2 regions of the Streptomyces sp. NPDC048295 genome follow, and region 2 is predicted to be linked to the other one. Evidence: riboswitches for the same ligand, from Rfam matches in the RefSeq annotation. Region 2 holds a riboswitch; the other holds the start of a gene.

Region 1 (7,741 bases), on a different contig from region 2:
ATCAGCGGATCGGTTCCGGTGACCAGGGCACCGGAGAGCAGCCAGGTTCCGGAGAGCAGCAGGACGAGGACGGCCGGCATCGCGTGGCCCTTCCGTGGGTGGCGGAGGAACGGCGAGAGGGGCGAGGGGCGTGGCGTGGCCGGACTCGCTGATCCCGCACGGCCCTCCTCCGCACCGTCACTTTCCTGTAGGCGCCAACTATAACGACGGGTGCCGTCTCCACCAGGGTGCGTGGCCTGCTCGTCCGCGTCACTCGGGCCAGGCGGAATCCAGAATGGTGTCCACGAAGTTGGCGCGCTCGAACCCGGGCACGTAACGCTCCAGGACATCGGCCTTCACATTGCCGAACGTGGTGGCCGGCTTGGCCTCGATTCCCTCGGTGAAGGCCTTGAGGATGCGCCGCTTGAAGTCGGGGCGCGGGTGCAGGGCGACGATCGCCGCCCGGTCCGCCTCGCTGATGTCGTCGTACCCGATGCCCAGCACGTCGTACTCCACACCGGCCGTCACCAGTGCGACCTCGGGTTCCATGAACGACGGGATTCCCGGCGTGGTGTGGAGCGCGATGGCCGTCCAGACGCGCCGGACGCTGTCCTCGGGCACCCCGTGGCTCTGCAGGAACCGCCGCGCTTCGTCGGCGCTGTCCACCTCGAACCGGCGCCCGCTGCCGCGGAATTCCTCGTTGAGGCCGAGATCGTGGAACATGGCCGCTACGTAGAGCAGTTCCGGGTCGAAGCTCAGCCCGCCCCGGTGTCCCCGGAGTCCGCCGAAGAAGTAGACGCGGCGGGAGTGGTGGTAGATCAGGTCGTCGGTCGTGTCACGCACCAACTGGGTTGCCGCCGCGGCCAGTGCGGTATCGGGAACCGGCGGGGCGGTGGACGTGGGGATGCCTGCGCTGTCGGGCATGACGACTCCTTTGTCGTACGGCACTTCGGCCTTGCGGCCCTGATCCGCCGGGCAGGCCCTATTCCCTGACCGCCGTGGAGAGATGGAGATGGGCCAGGTCGTGCGGGACCGGTCCGTCGGGGCGGAAGAGCGGTGCGCTCTCGCCGTCGGCAGCCGTGGCCGGCGCGTCCGTGAGGCGGAGGCGGGTGCGCAGCCGTCCGTAGAAGTCGTTCGGGCCGAGCCTGATGACCCGCAGGCGGCGCGGTGCCGCGTACACGCCGAGCCAGTCCCCGGCGGCCAGTACGCCGCGCAGCTGGCCGTCGATGGTCACCGCGCCCTGTCCCGAGTGCGGCAGGACCCGTACCGCGATGGGTTCGTCGGCCGCGGCGACCACGGTGCGGTCGAAGGTCATGTGTGCCGCCACGGGCGTGAAGAGGACGGCGTCCATGCGCGGTGAGACCACCGGACCGCCCGCGGCGAAACTGTAGGCGGTCGAGCCGGTGGGGGTGGCCATGATGACCGCGTCGGCGGAGTACGAGGCGAGGAGCCGGCCGCCGATGTAGACGCCGAGGCTCACCTGCCGGTCGCGGGCGAGCTTCTCCACGACGACATCGTTGAGTGCGGTGACATCCAGCGCAACGCCCCAGCCCTCCGCCGCGGCCTCCTCGTCGAGGGCGATCTGCGGTGGCGGCAGCATGGGGCGCTGTCCGTAGCCCATCAGGGCGTCGATGTCCGGGGGCACTTCGAGTACGCGGGAGGCTCGCATGGTCAGGGTCATGCGCTCCTCGACCTCCGCCCGGCCCCGGTGGACGGCGTCGAGCGCCCGGACCACGTCCTCGACGGGTACCTCGGTGAGGAAGCCGACGCGGCCCAGATCGATCCCGAGGACGGCTCCGTCGTTCTTGGCGGCGATCCTGGCGCCGCGCAGGAACGTCCCGTCGCCGCCGAGCGTCACGATGAGATCGGGGTTGCCCGCGACATCGGCTTCCTCGCGCCCGCCGCGTCTGCGTTCGTCGTCGCGCCACACGTCGAGGTCCGTGCACGGGATGCCCTCACGGGCACACCAGTCGCGTACGACTCCCGACGCGACGACGGCTTCGGGACGGCCCTGGTGAACGACGACTCCGACGCGCTCGACACTCATCCCGCCACGACTCCCCGTGTTCCGACGACGTCCCTCACTCCACTGTGAGGGCATCCGGGGTGTCTTCGCCCGTCGGCGGCCGCTCTTCACCGACGGGCCGGACACCGCGCGGAACACGTCCGGGGAGGGTCAGGAGTGCGCGTCCTCCGGGATGCTGACCAGCCAGCGGGTCTCCCGGCGAGGCCGCAGGTAGAGCGCCCAGTAGAGCGTGGCGACCGCTGTGATCCCGCCGGTCCACAGCAGGTACTCGGTCTCCTGCTGGGTGAGGATGTACGTCAGCACGGCGATCAGCAGCACGGGGATCGCGGGCCACAGCGGCATCCGCCAGGCCGGTGTCTCCCGGTGCGTGCCGCGGCGGCAGAGCAGGGCCGCGACCGCGACCAGCAGGTACATGGCGGTGACGGACACACCGGTGACGCCGTACAGCGTGTCGAGGTTGACGAAGCAGAGCGCCGCGCCGGGGATGCCGACGAGCAGGGTCGCCACCCACGGGGAACCGAACCGGCCGAGCCGGGCCAGAGCGTTGTTGATCGGTGCGGGCCAGGCCTTGTCACGGGCGGAGGCGAAGAGCACCCGGGAGTTCTGGATGACCATCACGATGCCCGCGTTGATGATCGCGAGGGCCACGCAGAGGCTGACGAAGGTGCCGACGGCCGAGTTGGACCAGGCGGCCACCATCGTGTTGAGGTCGCCCGAGGTCAGGGCCTCCAGGTCCGGGGCGCCCAGGGTGATCGCGATGACCGGGACGAGGATGACCGCGGTGGAGATGGCGAGGGTGGCGAGCACGGTGCGGGCCACGTTGCGCCGCGGGTTCTCCAGTTCCTCGGAGAGGTAGACGGCCGTGGAGAAGCCCTGGGTGATGAAGAGGGCGATCGCGAGCCCGGAGACCACCATCATCGCGGTGACGGTCGAGCTCGTGCCGCCCGACGAGGCGACCGACCCGTGCACCAGCGCCGATCCGCCTCGTTCGGAGTGGGCGAAGCCGAGAACGGCGACGACGCCTGCCGCGATCACTTCGAGTACGAGGAAGATCCCGGTGATCCACGCGTTGGCGCGCAGGTCGAGGAGGCCGGCGAGGGTGGCGAGCAGCATGACGCCGGCGCCCGCGACGGGGGCCGGAATGTGCACGATGGGTGCGAGGTAGTCGGCCGTTCCCATGGCGATCACAGGGGGAACGATCATCACGACCAGCAGCGAGAGCACGAAGACGAGCCACCCGGCGAGCCGCCCCGCCATGGTCGACACCATGGCGTACTCGCCGCCGGCGCTGGGGATGAGCGTGCCCAGCTCCGAGTAGCAGAAGGCGACCGCGATGCAGAGCAGCGAGCCGATGGCGATGGTGAGGGCGGTGTACGTGCCGAGGGTGGAGAACAGGTCCGGTACGACCACGAAGAGGGTCGAGGCGGGCGTCACGCAGGAGAGCGTGAGCAGTGTGCCGCCCACGACGCCGATGGAACGCTTGAGCTTCTGGGGAGTGGGGCCGGTCGCTGGGGCGAGCGCCTGGGGAGCGCTGAGCGTGTCGGTCATCGTGCGGTTCCGATCAACAGGTGCGGTGTCTGAGCACGGGAGCGGTATCGCCTCCAGACGAGGACGTGGTGAGTGGTTTCGTCGCTCCCAGCGCGATATGCAATCCCGACGTGTTCCGCAGGTCAAGAGGCGTTCACCTTCGGAATTCGTTGTTCCGATGGCCAAATTCGACGGTTTGGCGTTAACAACGCGTCATAGTCCGGGGATCGGGGGGTGCGGGAACCGCAGCCCGGGCCGATGGAAAGTTTCGCCCGTATCCAGCATCCGGAAGGCGGGACGACCTCCCGCACGGACGGGGCGGGCGGGGCGCGGGGCCGGAGTGGCGAGCCCGCGGGTCGCGCATCCGCGGTGTTGATGCCAGCCTGGAGTCATGGCTTGGGCGTCATGGACGACTCGCGGTGTGTTCTCCGGGCACGGTGGCGTGCTGACGGAAGAGGTCGGCGTCCTGTCCGGGGACCTGACCGTGCACACGACCTGGGCGGAGGACACGGCCCAGGTCACCGTGCAGTACACCGGTGCGATCGACTGGTTCACGATGTCGGGCAGCCCCGTCGCGTGCCCCTCGGAGGAGGACAGCCGTCGCCTGCACGACGCGGTGGTGCAGGCGGTCCGGGCCGGGTCGGCGGCGACCGTTCCCGTGATGCCCCGCTCGGGACCGGCGAGGCCGACGCAGCGCGCCCCGGAGTGAGGATCCCGCGCGGACGAACGGATGCCGCGAGACGCCGGCGCGGCAATGAGATGGTCGTGCGACTGCCGTGCTGCACCGTGGGCCGGATCGCCCTCCTCGGCGACGCCGCCCATGACATGACCCCGAATTCCTGCCAGGGGCCCTGCCAGGCGCTGGAGGACGCGGCGACACCGGCCGCCGCGCTGCGCGCCGGACCCATCGTCGAGCCGGCGCTCGGTCGCTACGACGCCGAGCGCCGGCCCCGCAGCCAGTCGGCCGCCCGTCCGCCCGCCGGGCCGCCGGACGGGTCAGCGGCTGTCCCGTCCGGCGGCCGTCGCGCTGCGGAACACGTCACTGCGACTCGCGCCGTCCCGCGTCACCGTCGGCACGATCCTGTGCCGTGCCGACCGGACGCCCCCGCGGCCGGGTTCCGTACCTCAGTAGGCCCCGAAGACGTTGTCGATGGAGCCGTACCTGTCGGCCGCGTAGTTGCACGCCGCGGTGATGTTGGCGACGGGATCGTAGGCGTCCATCGCCGTGCCGGGCACGTGGTAGGCCCGGAAGGTCGGGTCGATGATCTGGAGGAGACCCTTTGACGGTGTTCCTGCTGCGGCGTTCGAGTCCCAGTTGTTGATGGCCCGGGGGTTGCCGGAGGACTCGCGCATCACATTGCGGTGGATGCCGTTGTAGCTGCCGGGGATGCCGTGCTCAGCCATGACGGCCAGCGACTCCTTGATCCAGCCGTCCAGATTGTTGGTGTACGCCGCGGGCTGCGCTGCGGGCGCCGCGGCGCTGACGGACTGTACTGGCGCAGCCGAGGCCGTGGCGGCGCCGGTCAACGGCAGCAGGAGGGCGGCCGCACCCGTACCCGCGGCGATGAAGCCCCGGGTCAGCGAGGTGGACCTGAGACGACGGTACGTACGCGTTGCGGACATGCTGGATTCCTCTCCGTCGCCTGCGAGGTGAGCTGTCGGGTTCAGGCTGGAGATGCCTGGCCGCGCTGAGCGCGGCTTCACCCGAGCCGTTCCGGATACCGGGCCGGCGGCTTATCTGGGTCCCCCGCTCCTGCCGTACACGAGTGGGTCGGATGTCCGGGCGGCGGCAGGATTCGGCGTTCCGTCCGGATTGACGGTGACCGTAGGCGAGAGGAACCGAAAGGGACAAGACCCTGATTTCCGCACGCAATTCACTTACAAGATCAAGACATTGGAATTGTGGTAATCCAGCTCACATCGAGCGCGCCTCCCCCCTTGCACGGGAAGGGGTCCGCATCATGTGACGCGACTTCGAGGGAATGGGAAGTGACTCGCGCCACGAATTCACAAAAGGTGCAATTCACCCGGCACTCCAAAGGGGCAATTCGCCTGAACCACCCACAATGGGACGGACATACCGCGACGGAGGGCTCGCACAGCCGGCCCCGCCCGACGCCCGGAGGCATTGCCATCCCTCCCTCCCCACCGTTATGGTTCTGATGTCCTGTTGTCTCCGATAGAGGTGGACGTTGCGCATCTGAGGTTCGCGAACATCACGCCGTACGGCACCGCCCGTACGTCTGTCACGCCGTAGCAGTGCTCCGCACTGCCCGTGACCCCGCGTGGATGCGACCTCGGTGCATGAGCCGTCCCTCGATCTTCGGGACCGCCGTACCCCCCTCCGCTGCCCGGTCGCCGCGTGGTGCTCGCATACGAAGCCCCCACTCACCGCGCTTGCGAATGCGAGGAACACCATGGCGACACCCACCACCCCCGGCGCTTCCCTCACCTGCTCGGCCCTGTCCTTCCGCCGGCCGGACGGCACGACCGTCCTCGACGGACTCTCGCTCGCCATCGGCCGGGGCCGCGTCGGCCTCGTCGGTACCAACGGCGCGGGAAAGTCCACACTGCTGCACCTGCTCGCCGGTCAGCTCCGCCCCTCCCAGGGGTCGGTGACCGTCAACGGCAGCCTCGCCCACCTTCCGCAGAACATCACCCTCGACACCACACTGCGGGTGGACCGGGCCCTGGGCATCGCCGAGCGGCGCGAGGCGCTGCGCGCCATCGAGTCCGGGGACGTCGACGAGAAGCACTTCGAGACGGTCGGCGACGACTGGGACGTCGAGGAACGGGCCCTGGCGACCCTGGGCCAACTCGGGCTCGGAGACATCGAACTGGACCGCACAGTAGGCCAGTTGTCCGGTGGCGAGACCGTGCTGCTACGCCTGGCCGCACTGCTGCTGGACCGTCCCGACGTACTGCTCCTTGACGAGCCCACCAACAACCTCGACGTGTTCGCCCGCCGGAGACTCTACGAGGCCGTCGACTCCTGGCGCTCGGGCGTGCTGGTCGTGGTCAGCCACGACCGCGAACTGCTGGAGCGCGTGGACCGCATCGCCGAGCTGCGCGCCGGATCCGTGAACTGGTACGGCGGTGGCTGGTCCGCGTACCAGGAAGCCGTGGCCACCGAACAGGAGGCCGCCGGGAGGACGTTGCGGGCCGCGGAGGCCGATCTTCGCCGCCAGAAACGCGAACTGGAGGAGACCCGGGTGAAGCTGGCCCGTCGCCAGAGGAACGGGAGGAGGACCGAGGCCGAAGGCAGCCTCCCGAAGATCCTGGCCGGCCGCCGCAAGCGGTCCGCGCAGGAGTCGGCGGGCAAGCTTCGCGGCGTCCACGAGGAACGGCTCGGCCAGGCGCGCGAGCGCCGCGAGGAGGCCGCGGAGGCCATCCGTGACGATGCCGAGATCCGTGTGGACCTTCCCCGCACGGCGGTGCCGGCCGGGCGCACCGTGCTGAGCCTGCACGAGCTGCGCCCGCGGTTCGGGAGGCTCCGTGAGGGCAGCCTCCAGGTGCGGGGGGCCGAGCGGATCGCACTCGTCGGCCGCAACGGCGCCGGGAAGACGACGCTGCTGCGCACCCTCACCGGTGAGCTGGCCCCCTTGTCCGGCGAGGCCAGGACCTTCGTCCCGACGCGGTTCCTCCCGCAGCGGCTCGATGTGCTGGACGAGGAGCTGAGCGTTGCGGCGAACGTGGCCCGGATGGCCCCCGGGGTCACCGACAACCACATCCGCGCCCAGCTCGCACGCTTCCTCTTCCAGGGGAAACGCGCGGAACAGCCTGCGGGCACCCTCTCGGGCGGTGAACGCTTCCGTGCCGCCCTCGCGGCGACGATGCTCGCCGCGCCGGCGCCGCAGCTGCTGATGATGGACGAGCCGACCAACAACCTCGACGTCGCCAGCGTGCGGCAGCTGACCGGCGCACTCGAGTCGTACGAGGGGGCGCTCCTGATCGCCAGTCACGATCTGCCCTTCCTTCGATCGCTGGGCATCACCCGGTGGCTGCTGGTCGGGGAGGAGCTCCGGGAGACCACCGCTCAGGAGGTGGCCGGCCTGCTCGCTGCTCCGGAACACGCGAGCCCGGTGTGATCCGAACGGAAGCACCATGGGGTGCGGGGCTTCGCACGACTCCATCCGGACGGTCGTGCGAAGGCCCGCACCCGCGTTGCGGTCAGAGCCTGTCGATGATCTTGTTCATCTGCTCGATCTC
Region 2 (7,741 bases):
GCACGGCTTCCGGTACGAAGCCGTTCTTCACCTCGATGACCAGGCGCAGGCCGTGCTCGCGGTCGGTCAGGTCCTTCACGTCCGCGATGCCCTGGAGCTTCTTCGCCGAGACCAGGTCCTTGATCTTGGCGATCACCTTCTCCGGGCCCACGGCGAAGGGCAGTTCGGTGACGACCAGACCCTTGCGGCGGGCCGTCACGTTCTCCACCGAGACGGTCGCACGGATCTTGAACGTGCCGCGGCCGCGGGCATACGCGTCCTTGATGCCGCCCAGGCCCACGATGCGGCCACCGGTGGGCAGATCGGGACCCGGCACGAACCGCATCAAGGTTTCCAGGTCCGCGCCCGGATGCTTGATCAGATGGCGGGCGGCGGCGATGACCTCGCCCAGGTTGTGCGGCGGCATGTTGGTCGCCATGCCGACCGCGATCCCGGACGAACCGTTGACCAGGAGGTTCGGGTACGCGGCGGGGAGAACGGTCGGTTCCGTCTCCTGGCCGTCGTAGTTCGACTGGAAATCGACGGTGTCCTCGTCGATCGACTCCGTCATCAGTGACGTCGCGTCGGCCATCCGGCACTCGGTGTACCGCATGGCGGCCGGCGGGTCGTCGTTTCCGAGCGAGCCGAAGTTGCCGTGGCCGTCGACCAGGGGGAGCCGCATCGAGAACGGCTGCGCCAGACGGACCAGCGCGTCGTAGATCGATGCGTCCCCGTGCGGGTGCAACTTACCCATGACCTCGCCGACGACGCGGGCGCACTTCACGAAGCCGCGATCGGGGCGCAGGCCCATCTCGTTCATCTGGTACACGATGCGGCGGTGCACCGGCTTCATGCCGTCGCGGGCGTCGGGCAGGGCCCGCGAGTAGATCACCGAGTACGCGTACTCGAGGAAGGAGCCCTGCATTTCGTCGACGACGTCGATGTCGAGGATCTTCTCCTCGAAGTCGTCCGGCGGCGGGGTCTTCGTGCTGCGGCGGGCCATCGCTGCTGCGACTCCTTCACGGATTCTGTTCGGGCAACCTCAGGTTCTGACGCGGACCATTGTGGACCGCCGCACTGACATCGCCGACCTCGACCCGTCCCAAGGGGTGTTCCCGACCCCGGACGGGGCGCTTTTCCGGCCCGTCGCGCGGGGGATGCGCCCCCCTTTCACGCGAACTTCCGCGGTATGGGAACTTCGCCAGGTGTCCGTGCGCTTGCTTAAGGTGGCAGGTCTCGCAGGAAATCCAGTATCGCGATCGAAGGGACGTACATGCCCATGGGTCACACGGCCACCGCTCAGGCCGGCTCCGGCGGCTTGACAGCGACCGAGCACCGCCTGGCCAACGGCCTGCGCGTGGTGCTCTCCGAGGACCATCTGACCCCGGTCGCCGCGGTCTGCCTCTGGTACGACGTCGGTTCGCGCCACGAGGTCGAGGGGCGCACCGGTCTGGCCCACCTCTTCGAGCACCTGATGTTCCAGGGGTCCGGCCAGGTCAAGGGGAACGGCCACTTCGAGCTGGTGCAGGGGGCCGGCGGTTCGCTCAACGGGACCACCAGCTTCGAGCGCACCAACTACTTCGAGACCATGCCCACGCACCAGCTGGAGCTGGCCCTGTGGCTCGAAGCCGACCGCATGGGCTCGCTGCTCGCCGCGCTCGACGAGGAGTCGATGGAGAACCAGCGCGACGTCGTCAAGAACGAGCGCCGCCAGCGTTACGACAACGTCCCCTACGGCACGGCGTTCGAGAAGCTGACGGCACTGGCCTACCCCGAGGGCCACCCCTACCACCACACCCCGATCGGCTCGATGGCCGACCTGGACGCCGCGACCCTCGAGGACGCCCGCACCTTCTTCCGTACGTACTACGCGCCCAACAACGCGGTGCTCTCGGTCGTCGGCGACATCGACCCCGAGCAGACCCTCGCCTGGGTCGAGAAGTACTTCGGCTCCATCCCCTCCCACGACGGCAAGCAGCCGCCGCGCGACGGCTCGCTCCCGGAGATCATCGGCGAGCAGCTGCGCGAGGAGGTGCGCGAGGAGGTCCCGGCGCGGGCACTGATGGCCGCCTACCGGCTGCCGCACGACGGCACCCGCGAGTGCGACGCGGCGGACCTCGCGCTGACCGTGCTCGGCGGCGGCGAGTCGTCGCGGCTGCACAACCGCCTGGTCCGCCGTGACCGTACGGCCGTGGCGGCCGGGTTCGGGCTGCTGCGGCTGGCCGGTGCGCCCTCGCTGGGCTGGCTGGACGTCAAGACGTCCGGCGGCGTCGAGGTGCCGCAGATCGAGGCCGCGGTCGACGAGGAGCTCGCCCGGTTCGCCGCCGAGGGTCCCACGCCCGAGGAAATGGAGCGCGCGCAGGCCCAGTTGGAGCGCGAATGGCTGGACCGGCTCGGTACGGTCGCCGGCCGCGCCGACGAACTGTGCCGGTTCGCCGTGCTGTTCGGCGACCCGCAGCTGGCCCTGACCGCCGTGCAGCGGGTGCTCGACGTCACTGCGGAGGAGGTCCAGGCGGCCGCCAAGGCCCAGCTGCACCCCGACAACCGGGCGGTGCTGGTCTACGAGCCGGTCGAATCGGCCGAGCCCGCAGACACCGACGCCGACGACACCGACGCGCACGAAGGAGCGGGCAAGTGACCGACGCTGCCGCGACTGGAGTTTCGATGCAGTACCACCCGCAGCCGGCCCCCGGCGTGGCCCGGCCCTGGGCCTTCCCCGCGCCGGAGCGGGGTGCCCTGCCCAACGGCCTCACGGTGCTGCGCTGCCACCGCCCCGGCCAGCAGGTCGTGGCGGTCGAGATCTTCCTCGACGCCCCGCTGGACGCCGAGCCCGAGGGCCTCGACGGTGTGGCCACGATCATGTCGCGGGCGCTGTCCGAGGGCACCGACAAGCACACCGCCGAGGAGTTCGCCGCCGAGCTGGAGCGCTGCGGCGCCACCCTCGACGCGCACGCCGACCACCCCGGCGTCCGGGTCTCCCTGGAGGTCCCGGCCTCCCGGCTGGCCAAGGCGCTCGCGCTGGTCGCCGAGGCGCTGCGGGCGCCGGCCTTCGCCGACAGCGAGATCGAGCGGCTGGTGCGCAACCGGCTCGACGAGATCCCGCACGAGCAGGCCAACCCGGCCCGCCGCGCCGCCAAGCAGCTCTCCAAGGAACTCTTCCCGGCCTCGGCGCGGATGTCGCGCCCGCGTCAGGGCACCGAGGAGACGGTGGAGCGGATCGACTCGGCGGCCGTGCGCGCCTTCTTCGACGCCCACGTCCGGCCGTCCGCGGCGACCGCCGTGGTCGTCGGCGACCTCACCGGGATCGACCTGGACGCCCTGCTCGCCGACACCCTCGGCGACTGGTCGGGAGAGGCCGCCGAGCCGCGTCCCGCCCCGCCGATCACCGCCGACGACACCGGCCGGGTGGTGATCGTCGACCGTCCGGGCGCGGTGCAGACGCAGCTGCTCATCGGCCGGATCGGCGCCGACCGGCACGACAGCGTGTGGCCGGCCCAGGTGCTCGGCACGTACTGCCTGGGCGGCACGCTCACCTCCCGCCTCGACCGGGTGCTGCGCGAGGAGAAGGGTTACACCTACGGCGTACGGGCCTTCGCCCAGGTGCTGCGGTCCTCGGCCCCGGACTCCGCATCGGGCGCGACCGGCGCCGCGATGATGGCCATCAGCGGCTCGGTCGACACGGAGTCCACCGAGCCCGCGCTCAAGGACCTGTGGACGGTTCTGCGGACGCTGGCGGCCGAGGGCCTGACCGACGAGGAGCGCGAGACGGCGGTGCAGAACCTCGTGGGGGTCGCGCCGCTGAAGTTCGAGACGGCGGCCTCCGTCGCGGGCACCCTCGCCGACCAGGTCGAGCAGCACCTCCCCGACGACTACCAGGCGCACCTGTACGCCCGGCTCGCGGAGACCGGCACGGTCGAGGCGACCGCGGCCGTCGTCAACGCCTTCCCGGGTGACCGGCTGGTGACGATCCTGGTCGGCGACGCGGCACGGATCGAGGAGCCCGTCCGGGCCCTGGGCATCGGAGAGGTGTCGGTGGTCACCGGCTGACGACCGGCACCGTCCGACGGGCATTGCCCGATCGGAGCGATCCGACACACCGCCCCGCACCGAGGTAACGAGCGTATCGCCTCACATCTGGACAAAAGGGAAGGTCTCAGCGAGCAGGATCTCGCTGAGACCTTCCCTTTTGTCCGTTCTGGTACGGAGGTTGCCTGTCTGCCCTGTGGGATGCGCTACAAAACGGCCTGTCCGTTTGGTGAATGAAAGTGGCCCCGCTTAGCGTCGGCTCGGCTGTCCGTCACTCGTATGCCGCATCCGCGACGTACCGGGCAGTCATCGCCGAGTCCCCGTCAGGCGCGAGCCCGGGGAGCCGGGGACCCACGCAGTCCCTGGGGTGAATCGGATGCCTGAGCCCGGATGGGGCCGGGGCGTCCGTAGGAGACCTTCCTGCTCCGAACCCGTCAGCTAACCCGGTAGGCGAGAAGGAAGGAAAGGATCAGCCACTTCATGGCGTTCACCCGTGCCACCGGGAAGCACCGTGCCCCGAGCCGACTGACGCGCACGAGCGCGAAGGCGGTCGGTGTCGCGGCTCTGGCCACCACCGGCGTCGTCGGCGGCCTGGCCGCTCCCGCCCTTGCCGCGGACTCCGTGAGCGACACCGGCCTCGGCCAGGTCATCGCCATCGACAAGACCCTCGCCGACCGGATCGACGCCCAGGCCGACGCGCAGCAGCACCAGGCCGACGCGGCGGCGAAGGCGAAGGCGGAGGCCCGGCGGAAGGCCGAGGCCGAGAAGAAGGCCGAAGCGAAGGCCAAGGCGGACGCCGAGCGTGCCGCCGAGGCCCGTGCCGAGAAGGCGCGCGCCGCCCGGTCCGCCGAGCGCGCCCGGCTCGGCGCCTTCCAGCTCCCGGTCGCCGGTTCGTACGTCACCACCGGTTACAAGTCCAGCGGCTCGCTCTGGTCCTCCGGCAGCCACTCCGGCATCGACTTCCACGCCGCCTCCGGCAGCTCCGTGGTCGCCGTCGGCGCCGGTACGGTCGTCGAGGCCGGCTGGGGCGGCGCGTACGGCAACAACATCGTGCTCCGGATGACGGACGGCACGTACACCCAGTACGGCCACCTCTCCTCGATCGGCGTCTCCGTCGGCCAGAGCGTCGGTGCGGGCCAGCGGATCGGCCTCTCCGGCTCGACCGGCAACTCCACCGGGCCGCACCTCCACTTCGAGGCCCGGACGACACCGTCGTACGGCTCCGACATGGACCCGGTCGCGTATCTGCGCGCCCACGGCGTCAACGTCTGACCGACGCACCGTCGCAGCACCCCGTCGAAGGCCCCGGCAGCATGCCGGGGCCTTCGACGTACCCGCCGGGCGGCCATGGGCGACGGCCGTCCGGCGGACCGCCCCGTGACCAAAAGATATTCATGAATTTCCGCCCGGCATCGGAAATGCGGCCGCATTGCAATAGAGTCACGGAACAGGCGTCGGCCGGCCGCGATTCGCGGGGATTGAGGCGGAGGTTCGGACATGCGCATTCCAGCGCATTCGGTATGCACGGCAATCCGCGACGACATCGTCTCCGGTGTCTTCGAATGCGGCAGCCGTCTCACGGAGGAGTTGCTGGCCCGCCGTTACGGGGTCTCCCGTGTCCCGGTGCGGGAGGCGCTGCGCACCCTGGAGTCCGAGGGCTTCGTGGTCACCCGCCGGCACGCCGGCGCCTGCGTCGCAGAGCCCACCGAACTGGAGGCGGCCGACCTCCTGGAGGTCAGGACGCTGCTGGAGCCGCTGGGCGCCGCTCGCGCCGCGCAACGCCGCACCGAGGCCCACCTCAAGGTGCTGCGCGGCCTCGTGCGGCTCGGCCAGGACCGGGCCAGGCGGGGCGAGAGCGAGGACCTGCGCCCACTGGGCGACTGGTTCCACGAGACGCTGGCGCAGGCCTCCGGCAGCCCCGGCCTGATCGCGCTGCTCACCCAGCTGCGGCACAAGACCGCGTGGATGTACGCGGTCGACCGGCCCGCCCGCCCGGTGGATTCCTGGGCCGAGCACGGGGCCATCGTGGACGCGGTGGCACGCGGCGACGCGGAGCGGGCCAGGGCGCTGGCCGCCCATCACGCGGAGCGGGCCGCGGCCGCGCACCGCCTGCGTCGCACCGACCGGCCGGGCCGGCCGCCCGCCGCTCCCCGCGCGGGCCGGGTGAGGGCCTCGCAACATCCCGTAAACACCGCGGGAATCCGGAATTAATAATCGCCCCGTATACAAAGAGGTGCGATTTCGAGGGGTTGTATTCCGCCCTGCCTCGCATCGGCATGCGGTAATTTGGCTTGTTCGCGCGCCGGAATTCCGCACGCCGTCCGGGAGTCCTGTTCCGGGAAAAGAAAGAGCCGCGGCTCCGGTTCAGGGTGCCGCGGCGCTCTCGGGAAAAATGTTTTAGACGGTCTCCGGGAGCTCCTCGAGCCCCTCGGCGACCAGCTTCGCCAGACGGTCCAGGGCGGCCTCGGAGTCGTCGGCCTCGGAGGCGAGCACGATCTCCTCGCCACCCTGGGCGCCGAGGCCGAGGACCGCGAGCATGGAGGCGGCGTTCACCGGGTTGCCGTCGGCCTTGGAGATCGTCACGGGGACGCCGGAGGCCGTGGCGGCACGGACGAAGATGGAAGCGGGACGGGCGTGCAGGCCCTCGGCCCAACCGACGTTGACGCGGCGCTCAGCCATGGTTCTGCCCTTCACGAATCAAAAGTTGTCTAGACCAGTCTCTCACGCGGTGCGCAGTGCTCCGGCCGACCCCCGGGAACGCCCGTGATGCCCGGGGTGCCGCCGATCGGCCCTCCCAGACTGCCCCGGCCCCGATCCGTACGCGACCGCTGGCCGAGCCGTAGTCTTTGCCCATGCAGCCCGCGCAGGAGCAGAGTCCGCATCACGTTTATCCCGACCACTGGGAAGCGGACGTGGTGCTCCGCGACGGAGGTACCGCGCGCATCCGGCCCATCACCGCGGACGACGCCGAACGGCTGGTCAGCTTCTACGAACAGGTCTCCGACGAGTCGAAGTACTACCGGTTCTTCGCCCCGTACCCCCGGCTGTCCGACCGGGACGTGCACCGCTTCACCCACCACGACTACGTCGACCGGGTGGGGCTCGCGGTCACGGTCGGCGGCGAGTTCATCGCGACCGTCCGCTACGACCGGATCGACGAGCGCGGCAGGCCCGCCTCGGCACCCGCCGACGAGGCCGAGGTGGCCTTCCTCGTCCAGGACGCGCACCAGGGCCGCGGCGTGGCCTCGGCGCTCCTCGAACACATCGCGGCCGTCGCCCGCGAGCGCGGGATCCGCCGTTTCGCCGCCGAGGTGCTGCCCGCCAACACCAAGATGATCAAGGTGTTCCGGGACGCCGGATACACCCAGCAGCGCAGCTTCGAGGACGGCTCCGTCCACCTCACCCTGGACCTCGAACCGACCGCCGAGTCCCTCGCCGTCCAGCGCGGCCGTGAGCAGCGGGCGGAAGCGCGGTCCGTGCAACGCCTGCTGGCCCCCGGCTCCGTCGCTGTCATCGGGGCCGGCCGGACCCCCGGAGGCGTCGGCCGCACGGTCCTGCGCAACCTCCTCGGCGCCGGCTTCACCGGCCGTACGTACGCCGTGAACCGCGCCTTCGCCGCCGACCTGGCCACGGTCGACGGCGTGCCCGCCCACCGCTCGATCGGCGAGATCGGCGAACCGGTCGACCTCGCGGTCGTCGCCGTCCCCGCCGACCGGGTACCGGAAGCCGTCGAGGA

What was found. A riboswitch is a leader RNA that binds a small molecule or an ion and turns the genes downstream of it on or off. The one in region 2 is predicted to bind cyclic di-AMP.
Positions count from the first base shown of each region.
Region 1: it holds a riboswitch for cyclic di-AMP, as region 2 does, so the genes downstream of both, AB0D53_RS23910 (transglycosylase SLT domain-containing protein) here and AB0D53_RS31850 (M23 family metallopeptidase) in region 2, are expected to answer to the same signal.

Region 1 covers NZ_JBEZLL010000016.1:158,223-165,963, reverse strand. The annotation lists gene AB0D53_RS23940 (EamA family transporter) at 1-80, opposite strand, end outside; gene AB0D53_RS23935 (HD domain-containing protein) at 250-903, opposite strand; gene AB0D53_RS23930 (NAD(+)/NADH kinase) at 962-2,026, opposite strand; gene AB0D53_RS23925 (APC family permease) at 2,156-3,553, opposite strand; gene AB0D53_RS23920 (hypothetical protein) at 3,924-4,241, shown strand; partial or broken gene AB0D53_RS23915 (FAD-dependent monooxygenase) at 4,286-4,664, shown strand; gene AB0D53_RS23910 (transglycosylase SLT domain-containing protein) at 4,658-5,155, opposite strand; cyclic di-AMP (ydaO/yuaA leader) riboswitch at 5,160-5,344, opposite strand; gene AB0D53_RS23905 (ATP-binding cassette domain-containing protein) at 5,950-7,620, shown strand; gene AB0D53_RS23900 (DUF305 domain-containing protein) at 7,703-7,741, opposite strand, start outside.
Region 2 covers NZ_JBEZLL010000027.1:25,240-32,980, reverse strand. The annotation lists gene AB0D53_RS31865 (DNA topoisomerase IV subunit A) at 1-982, opposite strand, end outside; gene AB0D53_RS31860 (pitrilysin family protein) at 1,253-2,617, shown strand; gene AB0D53_RS31855 (pitrilysin family protein) at 2,644-4,026, shown strand; cyclic di-AMP (ydaO/yuaA leader) riboswitch at 4,306-4,472, shown strand; gene AB0D53_RS31850 (M23 family metallopeptidase) at 4,486-5,277, shown strand; gene AB0D53_RS31845 (GntR family transcriptional regulator) at 5,503-6,216, shown strand; gene AB0D53_RS31840 (HPr family phosphocarrier protein) at 6,403-6,684, opposite strand; gene AB0D53_RS31835 (GNAT family N-acetyltransferase) at 6,858-7,741, shown strand, end outside.